Regions from separate parts of the Kitasatospora sp. NPDC002965 genome, predicted to be linked through region 2. Evidence: riboswitches for the same ligand, from Rfam matches in the RefSeq annotation. Region 2 holds a riboswitch; each other region holds the start of a gene.

Region 1 (5,505 bases), on a different contig from region 2:
GGTTCTCCTGCAGCGCCTGGATCGGGCTGCCGGGGAGCGACGGGTCCTCGGTGAAGAGCCACTCCAGGATCTCCACGTCGTTGTAGCCGCAGTCGCGCAGCACGGTCAGCGTTCCGGACAGGTGCTTGACCAGCCCGGTGCCGTCGATGAACGCGGCCGGGACCTGCAGCGACCTGTTCGGGCCGCGGCGCACGGCGATCAGTCCGCCGTGCTTGACCATGTCACGCACCTCGGTGACCCGGACCCCCCACTGCTCCGAGATGTCGGGCAGGTACATCCAGTCGGTGACCAGGGCTTCAATCTTGCTTTCGATCTCACTCACGTCACCAGACTGCCACCTCCGCGGCCCGCCGCGCACCAATCGGCCCCGCGGACTACCCGGCGACGGCCGACTTCAGCGGTACCGCGGGGTCCGCCGCACGGGCCCTGTCCAGCACCGCACCGCGTTCGACCAGCCGTCGGCCCTGGGTCAGATCGCGCGGGCGGTCGACGGCGAGCAGCGCGCGCAGGGCGCCGTCGCGCAGCCAGAGCACCGACCAGTCCGGCCCGTCCGGCGAACCGCGCCAGAGCAGTTCGTCACCCTCGGCGTGCCGCCCGGCGTACTGCGCCCTGCGGCCGAACTGCTCGGACCAGAAGTACTGCACCGGGTCGTACGGCGGCGCGTCCGTGCCGAGCACCGAGGCCGCCGCCGCCGTGGCGGACTGCAGCGCGTGGTCCCAGTGCTGGACGGCCAGGCGGACGCCGGAGCGCGCCGAGGGGTAGCTGACGCAGTCGCCGGCCGCGAAGACGCGGGGCAGGCCGGTGCGCAGCCGCTCGTCCACCAGGACGGCGCCGGCCGCGTCCAGCTCCACGCCGGAGCCGGCCAGCCAGCCGGTCGCCGGGCGGGCCCCGACGCCGACCACCACCTCGTCGGCCGGCAGGTGCGAGCCGTCCGCGAGCAGCACCGCGCCCGGTTCGACGGCGGCGACCCCCACGCCGCAGCGCAGCTCGACCCCCGCCTCGGCGTACCAGCCGGCCATCACCCGGCCGATCTCGGTGGGCAGGGCGCCGGGGACGGGGGCCGGGCCCGCCTCGACGACGGTCACCTCGCAGCCGGCGGCCCGGGCGGCGGTGGCCACCTCGGCGCCGATCCAGCCCGCGCCGACCAGCACCAGGCGCAGGCCCGGGCGGAGCAGGGCGCGCAGGGCGAGCGCGTCGTCCACGGTGTGCAGCAGGTGGGCCCGCTCGGCGCCGGGCAGGGCGCGCGGTTCGGCGCCGGTGGCGATCACCAGCGAGCCGTAGGGCAGGTCGCCGGCGTCGGTGTGCAGGACGCCGGGGGTGAGGCCGGTGGCCCGGCGGCCGGTGAGGAGCTCGACGTCCAGCTGCCCGAAGTCGATGTCGAGGGCGGTGGTGTCGGCCTTGCCGAGCAGCACGTCCTTGGAGAGCGGCGGCCGGTCGTACGGCGCGTGCGGTTCCGCGCCGACCAGCACGATCCGCCCCTGCCAGCCGTCGCGCCGCAGCACCAGGGCGCACTGGGCACCCGCCAGCCCCGCGCCGACCACGACCACCTGATCCGTCCGGTCCGCCCCGCTCTTGTCCGCCACGCCCGTCACTGTACCCAGCCCGGCCCCGGGCCCTCCGGTCCGGTCCGGGCGGCCCGCCCGGGGCCCGTTCCGCCCCTCGTACGCGCCTTCAACGGCCGCACCCCCCGGAGTTATGGTGGGGGCACCATCACGGGAGCCCGGCGTACCGGGCTGAGAGGCGGGCTGGAACGGCCTGCGACCGTCCGAACCTGATCCGGGTCATACCGGCGAAGGGAGAGCAGCGACTTTGACACGCTTGGCGAAAGGCGCCCAGGCCGACGTGCTGGTGATAGGCGGCGGCGTCATCGGACTCGTGGTCGCCTGGCGGGCGGCCCAGCGCGGGCTCCGCGTGGTCGTGGCCGACCCGGCGCACGGCGGCGGCGCCGCCCAGGTCGCGGCCGGGATGCTCGCCCCGGTCACCGAGCTCCAGTACGGCGAGGAGCCGCTGCTGCGCCTCGGCATGGCGTCCAACGAGCGCTACGCGGCCTTCGCCGCCGAGCTCACCGAGGCGAGCGGCGGCCAGGACACCGGCTACCGGCAGTGCGGCACGATCGCGGTCGCCCTGGACTCCGACGACCGCGCGGAACTGCGCGAACTGCACGACTTCCACCGCAGGCTCGGCCTGGACTCGCAGTGGCTCACCGGCCGCGAGGCCCGCCGACTGGAGCCGATGCTCGCCCCGGGCGTCCGCGGCGGCCTGCACGTCACCGACGACCACCAGGTGGACGGCCGCCGGCTCGCCGGGGCCCTGGTGCGCGCCTGCGAGCGCGCAGGCGTGCTCCTGCACCGCGCCGAGGCCGTCGGACTGCTGGTCGAGCACGACCGCGCCGTCGGCGCCCGGCTGTCCACCGGCGAGAGCGTCACCGCCGACCAGGTCGTCCTCGCCGCCGGCTCCCGCAGCCACCTGCTGCCGGGGCTGCCGGAGGGCGTGCTGCCGGCGATCCGCCCGGTCAAGGGCCAGATCCTGCGGCTGCTGGTCCCCGAGGCGTACCGGCCGTTCCTCTCCCGCAACGTCCGCGCGGTGGTCCGCGGGCAGCACCTCTACCTGGTGCCGCGGGAGAACGGCGAGCTGGTGATCGGCGCCACCAGCGAGGAGCAGGGGTACGACACCACGGTCACCGCCGGCGGCGTGTACGAGCTGCTCCGCGACGCCCACGAGCTGGTCCCCGGCATCACCGAGCTGCCGCTGACCGAGACCGCCGCCGGTCTGCGCCCGGGCTCGCCCGACAACGCGCCGCTGCTCGGCCCGACCGCGCTGCCCGGCCTGGTCGCGGCCACCGGTCACTACCGCAACGGGGTGCTGCTCACCCCGGTCACCGGCGACCTGCTCGCCGAGTACCTGGCCACCGGCGTGACGCCGGACCTCGCCGAGCCGTTCTCCCCCGCCCGCTTCACGAAGGTCCCCGCATGAGCGACATCACCCTGCACGTCAACGGCGAGCCCCGGACGGTCGCCGCCCCGACCACCCTCGCCGAGGTGGTGGCCACCCTCAGCCGGGCCCACTCCGGGGTCGCCGCCGCGCTGAACGAGACCGTGGTGCCACGCACCGACTGGCCGCGCACGGAGCTCTCCGCCGGCGACCGGATCGAGATCCTCACCGCCGTCCAGGGAGGCTGACATGGCCGACGACGCCTTCACCATCGCCGGTACCGCCTTCGGCTCGCGCCTGATCATGGGCACCGGCGGCGCCCCCAGCCTGGAGGTCCTGGAGCAGGCGCTGCGGGTCTCGGGCACCGAGCTGACCACGGTGGCGATGCGCCGGGTCAACGCCGCCACCCAGGGCTCGGTCCTCGACGTGCTGACCCGCAACGGCATCCGCGTGCTGCCCAACACCGCGGGCTGCTTCACCGCCGGCGAGGCCGTGCTGACGGCCCGGCTGGCCCGCGAGGCGCTCGGCACCGACTGGGTGAAGCTGGAGGTGATCGCCGACGAGCGGACCCTCCTGCCGGACCCGATCGAACTGCTGGACGCCGCCGAGATCCTGGTCGACGACGGCTTCACCGTCCTGCCGTACACCAACGACGACCCGGTGCTGGCCCGGAAGCTGGAGGACGTCGGCTGCGCGGCGATCATGCCGCTCGGCTCGCCGATCGGCTCCGGCCTGGGGATCCGCAACCCGCACAACTTCCAGCTGATCGTGGAGAGCGCGGGCGTCCCGGTGATCCTGGACGCCGGCGCCGGCACCGCCTCCGACGTGGCCCTCGCGATGGAGCTGGGCTGCGCGGCCGTGATGCTCGCCTCCGCCGTCACCCGCGCCCAGGACCCGGTGCTGATGGCCGACGCGATGCGGCACGCCGCCGAGGCCGGCCGGCTGGCCTACCGGGCCGGCCGGATCCCGCGCCGCTTCCACGCCGAGGCCTCCTCGGCGATGGCCGGCCGGGCCGAGCTGGACACCCGCGAGCACCCGGCGTTCTGACCCGGCGTTCCGACGCGGCCCCGGCACCGGCGCCGCCGCACGGTGTCACGAACCGGGCACAGACCGGCCCCGGGAGCGGTGCCTCCCGGGGCCGGCCGGGGCCCAAGCCCTAGACTCGCCGGGTGGACATGGCACTGCGCGACCCCCTGATCGGTACCCTGCTCGACGGCCGGTACCTGGTCGAGCGGCGCATCGCAGCCGGCGGCATGTCCACCGTCTACCAGGGCACCGACAGCCGGCTCGACCGGGTCGTGGCGCTCAAGGTGATGCACCCCACGCTCGCCGGCGACACCGCCTTCACGACCCGGTTCATCCGCGAGGCCAAGGCGGTCGCCCGGCTCGCCCACCCGAACGTGGTCAACGTCTTCGACCAGGGCGCGGACGGCGGAAACGTTTTCCTCGCCATGGAGTACGTCCCCGGCGGCACCCTCCGGGACCTGCTGCGCGACCGCGGCGCGCTCTCCATCAGGGCCGCGCTGGACATCCTGGAGCCGGTGCTCGCCGCGCTCGGCGCCGCCCACCGGGCCGGCCTGGTCCACCGCGACGTCAAGCCCGAGAACGTGCTGATCACCGACGACGGCCTGGTCAAGGTCGCCGACTTCGGACTGGTCCGGGTGCTGAACACCGCCGACGGCGCCTCCACCGCCGCGACCGCCGGCACCGTGCTCGGCACCGTCTCCTACCTGGCGCCCGAACAGATCCGACCGGGCGACGAGACCGACCAGCGGGTGGACGTCTACGCGGCCGGCATCCTGCTCTACGAGATGCTCACCGGACACCGCCCGCACACCGGCGAGAACCCCGTCCAGGTGATGTACCGCCACCTGCACGAGGACGTTCCGGCCCCCTCCGCCGACGTGCCCGGCGTCGGCCCCGGGCTGGACGCGATAGTGGCCGGCGCCTGCGCCCGCGACCGCGCGGCCCGCCCCCACGACGCGGTCGAGCTGCTCGCCGCCCTCCAGCGGGTGCGCCGCACGCTCACCCCGGACCAGCTGGACGCCGAACCGCCCGCCTCCACCCGGCCCAGCCCGCAGTACCCGACCGCCGAGCCCACCTCGGTGATCGCCGCCGGCCGCCCGGTCGAGCGGACCAGCGTGTTGGACGTGCCGCCGGACGTGATGGAGCAGCTGCTCGCCGAGCCGCGCCCGTACGACGAGCCGCCGCCGGTCCGTTCCCGCCGGGCCCCCGGCCGGCTGCGCCGCCTCCCCCGCCGGCCGCTGATCTGGACGGCCGTGCTGACCGCCCTGGTGCTGCTGGTCGGCGGCACCACGTACGCGCTCTCCGGCGCGCTGTACGGCACCGTGCCGGGGGTGCTCGGCAAGGACCGGGCCGAGGCCCAGCGGATCCTGGACGGCGCCGACATGCACGGCCGGTTCACCGAGGTGTACAGCGAGACCGTGCCGTCGGGGCTGGTGATCTCCACCGACCCGGGCGTCGGCGCGCGGGCCCGGAAGAGCGACACCGTGACGGTCACGGTGTCCCGGGGGCCGAAGCGGATCGCGGTGCCCGAGCTGGCGGGCAAGCCGT
Region 2 (5,505 bases):
TTCAGGGTCTGGCCGTTGCGGGTGTACTCGACGTCGACGGTCTCGCCGGGCTTGTGCGTCCAGATCTTGCTGACCAGGGCGGGACCGTTCTCGATCGGGCTGCCGCCGAGCTTGGTGATGACGTCGCCCGGCTTGAGGCCGGCCTTGTCGGCGGCGCCGCCGGGGGTGACGGCCGGGGTGCCCTGGATGTCGCGGGTCTGGATCTGGGCGCCGTCGCCCTTGTAGTCGTCGTTGCGCAGGACGTCGAGCTTCGCGTACACCGGCTTGCCGGTCTTGATCAGGGTCTCGGCGACCCACTTGGCCTGGTTGACCGGGATCGCGAAGCCCAGGCCGATGGAGCCGGCCCGGCCGTTGCTGGAGGCGTTGGACTGGATCGCCGAGTTGATGCCGATCACCGCGCCGCCGGAGTCGAGCAGCGGACCGCCGGAGTTGCCGGGGTTGATGGAGGCGTCGGTCTGCAGGGCGTTCATGTAGGAGGACTGGGCGCCGGTCTCGTCGCCGGAGGCGACCGGGCGGTCCTTGGCGCTGATGATGCCGGTGGTGACCGTGGACTCCAGGCCGTACGGGGCGCCGATGGCGATGGTGGAGTCGCCGACGTTGACCTTGTCGGAGTCGGCCAGCGGAAGCGGCGTCAGCTTGCCCTTGGGCGGGCTGTCGAGCTTGATGACGGCGACGTCGTAGCCCTCGGCGCGGCCGAGCACGGACGCGTTGTAGGACGAGCCGTCGGCGAACTTGACGGTCAGTTTGCCGCCGCTGGACGCGGGCGCGACCACGTGGTTGTTGGTGAGGATGTGGCCCTCGGTGTCGAAGACGAAGCCGGTGCCGGTGCCCGACTCGCCGTTGCCCTGCGCCTTGATGGTGACGACGCTGGGCAGCGCCTTCTGCGCGATGCCGGCCACCGAACCCGGGGCGGCCTCGTTCTTCTGGGAGTTGTTGGCCTGGACGGTGGTGCTGGTGCGGTCGGCCGCGGCGCTGACGCTCTTGTCGTCACGGTCCGCGACGACGACGCCGACCGCGCCGCCGGCGATGCCCGCGACCAGGGCGACGGCCGCGACCAGGGCGATCAGGCCGCCGCGCTTCTTGCGCGGGCCGCCGGGCGTGGGGGCGCCGGGGTACTCGGACGGGTAGCCGAGCGGGCCGCCGGGGCCGCCGGGCGCGCCCGGGCCGCCCGGGGTGATGTCGTGCGCGGCCCAGCCGCCGAGCGGCTGGCCGGCGCCGAACGGGTGGTGCTGGCCGGTCGCGCCGTGGCCCTGCGGCGCGGCCGGGGCGCCGTACGGGTCGTGGGCGGCGAGGGCGGCCGGCGGGACCGGCGTGCCGGGAGCCGGCGTGGCGTACGGGTTGCCGACCGGCGCGGTGGGCGCGACCGGGGCCGGTGCCACCGGGGCGGCCGGCGCGGGCGGCAGGACCGGCGGCGGGGCGTCGAGGTACCCCGCGTCGGCGGCCGGCGCCGGGGCGGCCGGCGCCGGCTCCGGGGCGCTGACCTTGCTGAACGCCAGCGTGGGCGTGAACCCGCCGTTGCCGCCGTTGCCGCCGTCGGCGGCCGGAGCGGCCTGATCGGACGGGGACCGTTCGGCAGCGGGCGTCGCTACGGGGGAGGGGACGGCCGCAGACTGCTGCGCCGGACCGTCAGGACCGGGAACCACCACCCCCTGGCCGCCGGAGGGCTGCTCCCCCTGCGGCCCGGTGGACCCAACCTCGCGCTCGGTGCTCACGGACGACCTCCATAGCTGACAGGACCAACAACCATAGTTTTTCGCACACTCGATTCGATTGCCGTAAGGAGGCTTCTGAAGAAGTCATAAGAATCCTTAGGCCGTCCAGACAAACCCCGGAACATCCGGCCCCGCGGGCCCCCTGCGCGCCGGCTCCGCGCCCGGGCCACAGCCCCTTCGTACCCCCACCGCACTCCCGCCACGTTCCTGCCGCACCCCCGCCGCGCCCCTGCCGCACTCCGTCGGCCCCGGCCTCCGGCCCCCTGGCCTTGGCGTTCTCCGCCGTGCCGGTTAGCCTGTCGCTCAAAACTGACACGCGGGAGCTTGGACCCACCAGGCTGAGAGTGCGCCGGTCGACCGTACGCCACGGAATCCGCGGGCGGGCGTCGAGGGGGCGCAGACCGCCGGAACCTGTCCGGGTAATGCCGGCGTAGGGAGTATCGGCCATGCCGCCTGCTTCGCCATCCTCGTCCTCGGGCACGCCCGCGTCCAAGGGTCTGCCCCCCTCCGGGGACGCCGGGGGCACCGTCCCCGGTTCCCGGGCGGCCGATTCCGGCCGTCCCGCCGGTGCCGCCGGTGCCGCCGTCCTGGACCGCCCCGCGGCACCGGACGGAGCCCGTGTGGAGGCGCCGCTGGTGCTGGACACCGAGCCGCCGCGCACGCTCCGCTTCCGCGACCACTTCGCGCTCTGGATGAACCTCGGCGTCTCGCTCATCGGCTTCACCACCGCCGCCACCGTGCTCGGAGCGCCGGGCAGCGAGCTGTCGCTGGCCGCCGCCGTGACGGCGATCGTGGCCGGCACCGTGGTCGGCACCGCGATGCTCGGGGTGGCCGCGTTGATCGGCGCCCGCACCGGCGCGCCCGCCATGGCGAACCTGCGCGGGCTGTTCGGGACCCGGCTCTCGTACGTGCCGACGGTGCTCAACATCGTCCAGTGCATCGGCTGGGGCGTGTACGAGCTGCTGGTGATCGCGATGGGCGCGCAGACCGTCGTCGGCACCGGCGGCTACCGCTGGGTCTTCGTCGTGCTGGCCGGCGCCGTCACCACCGCGCTGACCATCTGGCCGCTCGGCGCGATCGCGGTGCTGCGCCGCTTCGTCGCCGCGGCGGTGGCGGTCGCGATGGTGTACTTCACCGTCCAGCTGGGCCGCAACGGCGTGTCCGACCCGGGCGCGGGCAACTGGCACGGCTTCCTGAAGGCGACCGACGCGATGATCGCGGTGTCGATCTCCTTCGTGCCGCTGGCCGCCGACTACACCCGGCACTCGCGCACCCCGCGCTCGGCGTTCTGGGGCAGCTTCTCCGGCTACACCGTGGCGCAGGTCTGGTGCTACGTGCTCGGTCTGTTCGCGCTGCTCCAGGCGGACGGGGACGCCACCCGGATCTTCGACTCCTTCCTCGGCGTCTGGGCCGGCTGGCTGTTCCTGCTGGTGCTGGTGCTCCGCGAGACCGACCAGTCGTTCGCCAACGTGTACTCGACCGCGATGTCGATCCACAACCTGCTGCCGAAGGTCGACCGCCGGGTGCTGACCGGGGGCACCGGGGTGCTCATCACCGTGCTGGCCCTGCAGATCACCGAGTTCACCGACTCGTACTACGCCTTCCTGGGCCTGATCGGCTCGATCTTCGTGCCGATGTTCGCGGTGCTCGTGGTCGACTACTTCCTCGGCGCCGGCAGGCGCGGCTGGAACCTCTCCGCCGACGCGCCGTCCCGCTGGCTGATGCTGCTGCCGTGGGCCCTCGGCTTCGCCACCTACCAGCTGATCGCACCGACCGCGATCGCCACCTGGTGGACCGACTTCTGGACCTCTGCCCAGGAGGCGCTGCACTTCACCCCGCAGGAGTGGACCTCGGCCTCGCTGCTCGGCTTCCTGGTGCCGGCCCTGGTCACCTGGGCGCTCACCCCGCTCTCCCGGAGCAGCGCCCCGGGCACGACGGACGGCGCGGGCGCCCCCGGCACCGTCGGGCGCTGACCCGCACCGTCGGGCGCTGACGCGCACCCGGAACGGCGCGCTCGCCCGCGCTCACCTCCACACCCGAAGACGGCCCCGCAGGTTGGGGCCGTCTTCGCTTTCGTGTCACTTCCGCGGCCTATCGTGGACGGTGTGACCAGCCCAGACCTCTCGCCCGCGACGGCGCGCACCGCGCCGCCCGTCCAGGTGATCGCCCACCGCGGTTCCTCGCACGCCCTGCCCGAGCACACGCTCGCCGCCTACCGCCGGGCGCTCTCCGAGGGCGCGGACGCGCTCGAGTGCGACGTCCGGGTGACCGCCGACGGGCAGCTGGTCTGCGTGCACGACCGCCGGATCGGCCGGGTCTCGGACGGCCGGGGCACCGTCTCCGCGATGACGCTGGCCGAGCTGGAGGCGCACGACTTCGGCGCGTGGAAGACCGGCCGCCCCAGCGACGACCCGGAGCTGCGCGGCGTGCTGCGGCTGGAGAGCCTGCTGGAGCTGGTGACCGACTGCGGGCGCCCGGTGGACCTCGCCATCGAGACCAAGCACCCGGTCCGGTTCCGCGGCCGGGTGGAGTCCGAGCTGCTGCGGACGCTGGACCGCTTCGGAATCGGCGGCGCCGGGGAGAGCGGCCGGTCCCGGGCCCGGATCATGAGCTTCTCCTCGTTGGCGCTGGCCCGGGTGGGCGCGGCCGCACCGGAGTACCCGCGGGTGTTCCTGTTCGAACGCGGCCTGGCACTGCGCGGACGGCTGCGCCCGGGTGCGCCGCTGCCGGGCGGCGCGCGGATCGCCGGGCCGGGCATCGAGCTGGTGCGGGCCCGGCCGGGGCTGGTGACCAGGCTGCGCGAGCTGGGCCACCAGGTGCACGTCTGGACCGTGGACGAACCGGCCGACGTCGAGCTCTGCCTGGAACTCGGGGTGTCCGCGATCATCACCAACCGCCCGGCGGAGGTGCTGGCCCAGCTCGGTCGGTGACGCGCCCCACCGCCCGCGGAAATACCCGGCCCCACCCGACCGGACGGTGCGGTGAACCGTTCAACCACCTGGACCGGTTGATCGTCTTGGTAGGGGCTCAAACCTTCCGACGGCGATTTCTGACGCAATTACGGCACTTTCACGACGCAGGGTGAGCATCGAATCACCTGCCGCGTACCGTCCGTCGCCCGGCTTGAAATGTCCGTGCAGGATCGCCGTCCGGTCGTTTCCGACGTATTGCCAAGGGGCATCCATCCCTCGGCATACGCTGAAGGAGGTCCGGGGGTGGCGTTGATGGTGGCGCGTGAAGTGCCGACTTCATCGACCATGGCAGTGCCGCACGGCCCAGCGAGCGTCGGGGCCGCGCGGCGCCGGCTGCGTCGAGATCTGGGTGACCGGCAGATACCGGAACCGGTCATCGATGATGCTGTTCTGATCCTTTCGGAACTGCTGAGCAACGCGTGTCGTTACGCGCGACCGCTCGGCCCGCTGCCCGCCCTCGGGCGCGGCGCCCGGGCCGAGATCGTCGAGCCGCGGCTGGTCGGCGTACCGTCCCGGACCGCCGGTTCGGGCGAGGACCGCTCCCCCGCACCGGGCGGCCACGGCGGCGGTACCGGGCCCACCGGCGGAGCCGCCGGGCACGGCAACGTCGGGCACGGCAACGTCGGGCACGCAGGCACGGGCGGCGGCGAGGAGGACGGCGGCGTCCTGGTCCGCTGGCAGATGCACGCCGACGGTGTGCTCACGCTGGAGGTCACCGACGGCGGGGCACAGACCCGTCCGTCACCGGCCAGCCCCTCACTCACCTCGCACGGCGGCCGCGGGCTGGGCATCGTGGACCAGCTGGCCAGCGACTGGGGCGT
Region 3 (5,505 bases), on a different contig from region 2:
CCGCGGGCACCCGGTCCGCCGGCGTGCGGTCGACCGGAATCTGCTGGACGGCCGCAGCCGGTGCCGCGGTGGGTGCCGCGGCCGGTGCGGCCTCCGGCCCGATGGTGGTCAGCAGCTGGCGGGCCAGGCCGAGTCCGGTGCCGCCCATGGTGAGCGCCTTGGCGAACAGCTCGCCCATTCCGTCGGCGCCGTTGAGCAGCACCATGTGCTCGACGTGGCCGAACGACTCGGCGGCGGCCAGCACGATGTCCGGCCACTTCTCCGCCAACTCCTGTGCGACCAGAGCTTCCTGGTTCTCGGCCAGCGCGTCGGCACGGGCCTTGAGGCCCTCGGCCTTGGCGAGACCGAGAGCCCGGACGGCCTGCGCGTCCGCCAGACCGCGTGCCTCGGCGGACGCCGCCTCCGCCTCGCCGGTGGCCCTGGTGGCCTCGGCGGCGGCCAGGCCTCGCAGCTTGGTGGCCTCCGCCTCGGCCTGGGCCGCGATGCGGACCCGGCCGGCCTCGGCCGCCGCCTTCAGCTCGGTCTCCTGGGCCTGGGCCTGGGCGGCGGAGATCCGGGCGTCACGGTCGGCGTCCGCCGTGGTCCGGGTGTCGTACGCCCGGGCGTCGGCCGGTTTGCGGACGTCGATCTGGAGCTGCTGCTCCTTCCGCTGGGCCTCCAGCTCGGCGACCCGGGTCTCCTGGACCACCACCTGCTGCCGGGCGCCGGCGTCGGCGAGCGGGCCGGCCTGCCGGGCCCTGGCGTTGGCGGTGTCCCGTTCGGCCTGGTAGGAGGCCTGCTGGATCTCGCTGTTGCGGGTCGCCTCGGCCTTGCGGGCGGCCGCCTCCTGCTCGGCCTCGGTGGCCAGCCGGTCGGCGTGCGCCTGCGCGATCCGGGCGTCCCGCTGGACGGCTGCGGCGTGCGGGATGGCGAGGTTCTTGATGTAGCCGGTCGGGTCGATGATCTCCTGGATCTGCAGGGTGTCGATGATCAGCCCGAGCTTCTCCATCTCCAGCCCCGAGGCGGCCCTGGTCTCCCCGGTGAGCCGCTCGCGGTCGCGGATCATGTCCTCGACGGTGAGCCCGCCGACGATCGACCGCAGGTGTCCGGCGAAGACGTTGTGGACGCGCTGGCTGATCAGCTTCTGCTGGTCGAGGAAACGGCGGGCGGCGTTGGCGATCGAGACGTCGTCGTCGCCGACCTTGAAGATCACCACGCCCTTCACCCGGACCGGGATGCCCTGCGTGGTGACGCACTCGACGTTCAGTTCGGCCTCGTTGAGGTCCAGCGAGAGCCGCCGGACGCCCTGCAGGCCGGGGGTGACGAGGGTCCCCCGGCCGGTGACGATCCGGAATCCCAGCCCGTCGCCGACCCCCTCGGTCCGGTGCCGGGAGCCGGAGATGATCAGAGCCTCGTTCGGCTCGGCCACCCGCCACATGAGTTTGAAGAGTGTGATTCCGAGGAGCAGTGTCGCGACCACCGCTCCGGGGATGAGGTACACCATGGTTCAACTCCCCCTTCCGGCGCAGGAGATGCGCCGAATCGGATTCTCCGCCGGAGCCAAACCGATGGAAAGGGAAGTGACATGACGCCCTGTCACAAGGTCGTCACGGGCCTATGGGCGCTACGTACACGGTGCGTGGCGGCTGGTACTCGATCACCAACACCGGTGTGCCGACCGGCAGTCGGTCCCCCGGCACGGCGAGGTAGGCGAGGAACGCCTCGGCGCCCTGCCGCTCCGGGACGTGCACCATCACCTCGCCGACCAGCCCCGTGCCAACCGTCCCGGTGACCCGCCCCGTGCTTCCGACCACGCCGGCCTCCCTCTCGTCGTCCCCGCCGTCGACCCCGCGACTGCCAGTCTGCCCGGCCGGGGCCCGATTGCCGGTCCGCTCGGCCGCGACCGTCCGGTTTGCCGGATTCGACACCCGTCGTCCGGCCGTTCCGACCCCCTCTGGACCTCCGGCGTTCCGCTCGCTACGGTGTTGGACGTCATGCGCAGGCAACACGGCCTGCGGACACGGGAGCTCGGAGCACCGGGCTGAGAGGGCGCTGACCGGAACGTCGTCCGACGTGCCGACCGCTGCGTCGACCGCAGGAACCTGACCGGGTAATGCCGGCGTAGGGAGTAGAAGGTCTGATGACCACGTTCGACGCACAGCCGCAGTCTGCCCGGAACTCCGCCGTCTCCAGCGCGGGTACCGGCTACCCGACCCCGGCCTGGCGCAAGGCCTACCGCGACGGGTCCCGCCCCGACCTGCGCGTTCCGTACCGCGAGGTCGTGCTCACCAACGGGAAGACCGTCCCGCTGTACGACACCTCCGGGCCGTACACCGATCCGGCCTACGAACCCGACGTGCGGCGCGGTCTGCCGGCCCTGCGCGACTCCTGGATCCGTCAGCGCGGCGACGTCGAGGAGTACGACGGGCGCGAGGCGCGCCCCGAGGACGACGGCATCAAGCACACCTCGCCGCGCGGCGGAAACCTGCGCAACCTCGACGCGGTCTTCCCCGGCCGTCCGCGCCGCCCGCTGCGCGGACGGAGCGGTGAGGCCGTCACCCAGCTGGCCTACGCCAAGCGCGGCGTCGTGACGCCCGAGATGGAGTTCGTCGCCCTGCGCGAGGGCCTGGAGGCCGAGTTCGTGCGCGACGAGGTCGCCCGCGGGCGCGCCGTCATCCCGGTCAACGTGAACCACCCCGAGGTGGAGCCGGCCGTCATCGGCACCAACTTCCTGGTGAAGATCAACGCGAACATCGGCAACTCCGCCGTCACCTCCTCGATCGAGGAGGAGGTGGAGAAGATGACCTGGGCCACCCGCTGGGGCGCCGACACCGTCATGGACCTCTCCACCGGCCGCAACATCCACACCACCCGCGAGTGGATCCTGCGCAACTCCCCCGTGCCGATCGGGACCGTGCCGCTCTACCAGGCGCTGGAGAAGGTCGACGGCCGGGCGGAGGAGCTCAGCTGGGACGTCTACCGCGACACCGTCATCGAGCAGTGCGAGCAGGGCGTCGACTACATGACCGTCCACGCGGGCGTGCTGCTGCGGTACGTTCCGCTGACGGCCCGCCGCAAGACCGGCATCGTCTCGCGCGGCGGATCGATCATGGCCGCCTGGTGCCTGGCGCACCATCAGGAGAACTTCCTCTACACCAACTTCGCGGAGCTCTGCGACATCCTCGCGCGCTACGACGTCACCTTCTCGCTCGGTGACGGCCTGCGCCCCGGTTCGATCGCCGACGCCAACGACGAGGCGCAGTTCGCCGAGCTGGAGACGCTGGGCGAGCTGGGCCGGATCGCCCGCGCCAGGGACGTCCAGGTGATGATCGAGGGTCCGGGCCACGTCCCGATGAACAAGATCAAGGAGAACATGGATCTCCAGAAGGAGATCTGCGACGAGGCCCCGTTCTACACCCTCGGCCCGCTCACCACGGACGTCGCGCCCGGCTACGACCACATCACCTCCGGCATCGGTGCGGCGATGATCGCCTGGTGGGGCACCGCGATGCTCTGCTACGTCACGCCCAAGGAACACCTGGGCCTGCCGAACCGGGACGACGTGAAGACCGGCGTCATCACCTACAAGATCGCCGCCCACGCCGCCGACCTCGCCAAGGGCCACCCGGGCGCCCAGGACTGGGACGACGCCCTCTCCGACGCCCGCTTCGAGTTCCGCTGGGAGGACCAGTTCAACCTGGCCCTCGACCCGGAGACGGCCCGCGAGTTCCACGACGAGACCCTCCCGGCCGAGCCCGCCAAGACGGCCCACTTCTGCTCCATGTGCGGGCCGAAGTTCTGCTCGATGAAGATCTCCCAGCAGATCCGCGACCAGCACGGCGACGGCTCCACGGCCGTCAACGCCGGCTACGGCGCCGACGCGGTCGCCGGCATGGCCGAGAAGTCCGCCGAGTTCGCCGCCCAGGGCAACCGCGTCTACCTCCCGCTGGCCGACTGACGGGCTCCGCCGTCGGCATCGGGCGGGAGTGGGGTCGAGCTCGCGCGCAGACCGACAGCGGTGCTGGGAGGTGGAGGGGGCTTCCCAGCACTGCGGCCGAGCCGGCGGGCCGGTGCCCCGGCGGCGGGCGCCGGGGCACCGGGGCCGGGTCAGCCCTGGGACGCGGTGCGGCGGCGCTTCGCGTAGAGGACCGCGCCGGCGCCGAGCAGCACCAGGGCCGCGCCCGCGCCGAACAGGGCGCCGGAGTTGCCGGCCCCGGTGGCGGCGAGGTTGGTGCCGGCCGGGGCGGTGGTGTTGGCGGCGGCCGGGGCCGAGGGGGTGTTGGCGGCCGCCGGGACGACCTGGGCGTCGGGCGTCCTGGTCGTCGCGGTCGGGCTGGGCCGGGTGGTGGAGGTCGTCGGGGCGGCGGTCGTCGCGGTCGGGCTGGGCTTGGCCGTCGCGGTGGAGGGCGAGGCCGAGGGCGAGATGGACGGGGCACCGTTGCCGTCCAGCGTCACCGACGCCTTCAGGATGGTGTCGACCGGGCCTTGGTCGGTGTCCGGGTCGAGGCTGAGCGAGCCGGAGACGCCGGACCACTGCCCGGTGTAGCCGGTGAGCGACAGCCGTACCTTGTAGCGGTGGCTCGTGCCCTTGCCGAGGCCGCCGGTCACCGGCGGCAGCTTCCAGACGTTGTCCGAGCCCGGGACGGTGACCCACGCACCGCCCTGGGACACCTCCAGCTTGAGGACGGCGGAGATCGGGCGGGAACCGTCACTGAAGCGGAGCGTCGGATTGATCGCGGCGCCGATGGCCGCGCCGTTGTTGGTCAGGTCGAGGTCGGTCTCGAAGGGCTTCTTGTACGAGACGGTGCCCAGGTTGTTCGTGAACTTCTGGACGAGGGCGCCGGTGGGGGAGGCGACCGGCAGGGTCACCGGCTCGACGGCGGTGCTGTTGCCGAGGTCGTTCACCAGCGCGACCTTCACGGCGGTGTCGTCCGCCGGGAGGGCGGCCCTCAGGGTGAAGGAGACCGCCCAGCTGTAGGTCGTGCGGGCCGGCACCGTGAAGGGCACGTGGGACATCCGGTTCTCGGGCAGGACGTGGCCGGAGAAGTTGCTCCCGTTGAAGCTGGTCAGGCCGTAGGTGGCCGGCGCGGAGATCGCCTTGGCGCTGAAGTCGATCCAGTTCCATCCGGTCGGGGCGGCGCCCACCGGTGTGACGGTCACCGCCGGGTGGAACGGGCGCTCCTGGTCGGAGTTGTTGGTGACGGTCATCGTCAGGGTCGCGCCGACGCCGCCGCGGGTCAGCGGCGCCTGTCCCGCGGCCGGCTCCAGGGTGGCCGTCAGGGGCTGGGCGGTGCTCGGGGCGGGGGTGTCCGAGGCGGCGGCGGTGGCGGAGGCGGAGGGCGCCGGGGTGTCGGCGAAGGCCGTCGCCGGGGCGAGCGCGGAGGTGCCGGCGGCGACCACCAGCGTGGCGGTGGCGAGCAGGCGGGAACGGCGGGTGAGCGGGCGTGCGGACATGAGCGGATTCCCCCCGGGAAGAACCGAACGCGGGTGCGTGCTGAAGGTCGGTCCGCCGCTCTCCCTGCGGGT

The links. Region 2 has a riboswitch for thiamine pyrophosphate ahead of ABZY91_RS14735 (cytosine permease). Riboswitches for the same ligand answer to the same signal wherever they lie in the genome.
Region 1: linked by a shared signal. The riboswitch ahead of thiO (glycine oxidase ThiO) and the one ahead of ABZY91_RS14735 (cytosine permease) in region 2 are both predicted to bind thiamine pyrophosphate.
Region 3: linked by a shared signal. The riboswitch ahead of thiC (phosphomethylpyrimidine synthase ThiC) and the one ahead of ABZY91_RS14735 (cytosine permease) in region 2 are both predicted to bind thiamine pyrophosphate.

What each region holds. Positions count from the first base shown of each region.
Region 1 covers NZ_JBEXNT010000126.1:21,220-26,724, reverse strand. Annotated here, with positions in the region: gene ABZY91_RS33585 (Rv2175c family DNA-binding protein) at 1-322, opposite strand, end outside; gene ABZY91_RS33580 (FAD-dependent oxidoreductase) at 375-1,583, opposite strand; TPP riboswitch at 1,703-1,815, shown strand; gene thiO (glycine oxidase ThiO) at 1,819-2,973, shown strand; gene thiS (sulfur carrier protein ThiS) at 2,970-3,179, shown strand; gene ABZY91_RS33565 (thiazole synthase) at 3,181-3,978, shown strand; gene pknB (Stk1 family PASTA domain-containing Ser/Thr kinase) at 4,107-5,505, shown strand, end outside.
Region 2 covers NZ_JBEXNT010000029.1:15,113-20,617, forward strand. Annotated here, with positions in the region: gene ABZY91_RS14730 (trypsin-like peptidase domain-containing protein) at 1-1,712, opposite strand, end outside; TPP riboswitch at 2,019-2,166, shown strand; gene ABZY91_RS14735 (cytosine permease) at 2,333-3,685, shown strand; gene ABZY91_RS14740 (glycerophosphodiester phosphodiesterase family protein) at 3,818-4,642, shown strand; gene ABZY91_RS14745 (ATP-binding protein) at 4,970-5,505, shown strand, end outside.
Region 3 covers NZ_JBEXNT010000002.1:39,337-44,841, reverse strand. Annotated here, with positions in the region: gene ABZY91_RS01185 (SPFH domain-containing protein) at 1-1,483, opposite strand, end outside; gene ABZY91_RS01180 (hypothetical protein) at 1,587-1,793, opposite strand; TPP riboswitch at 1,990-2,124, shown strand; gene thiC (phosphomethylpyrimidine synthase ThiC) at 2,120-3,937, shown strand; gene ABZY91_RS01170 (LPXTG cell wall anchor domain-containing protein) at 4,087-5,433, opposite strand.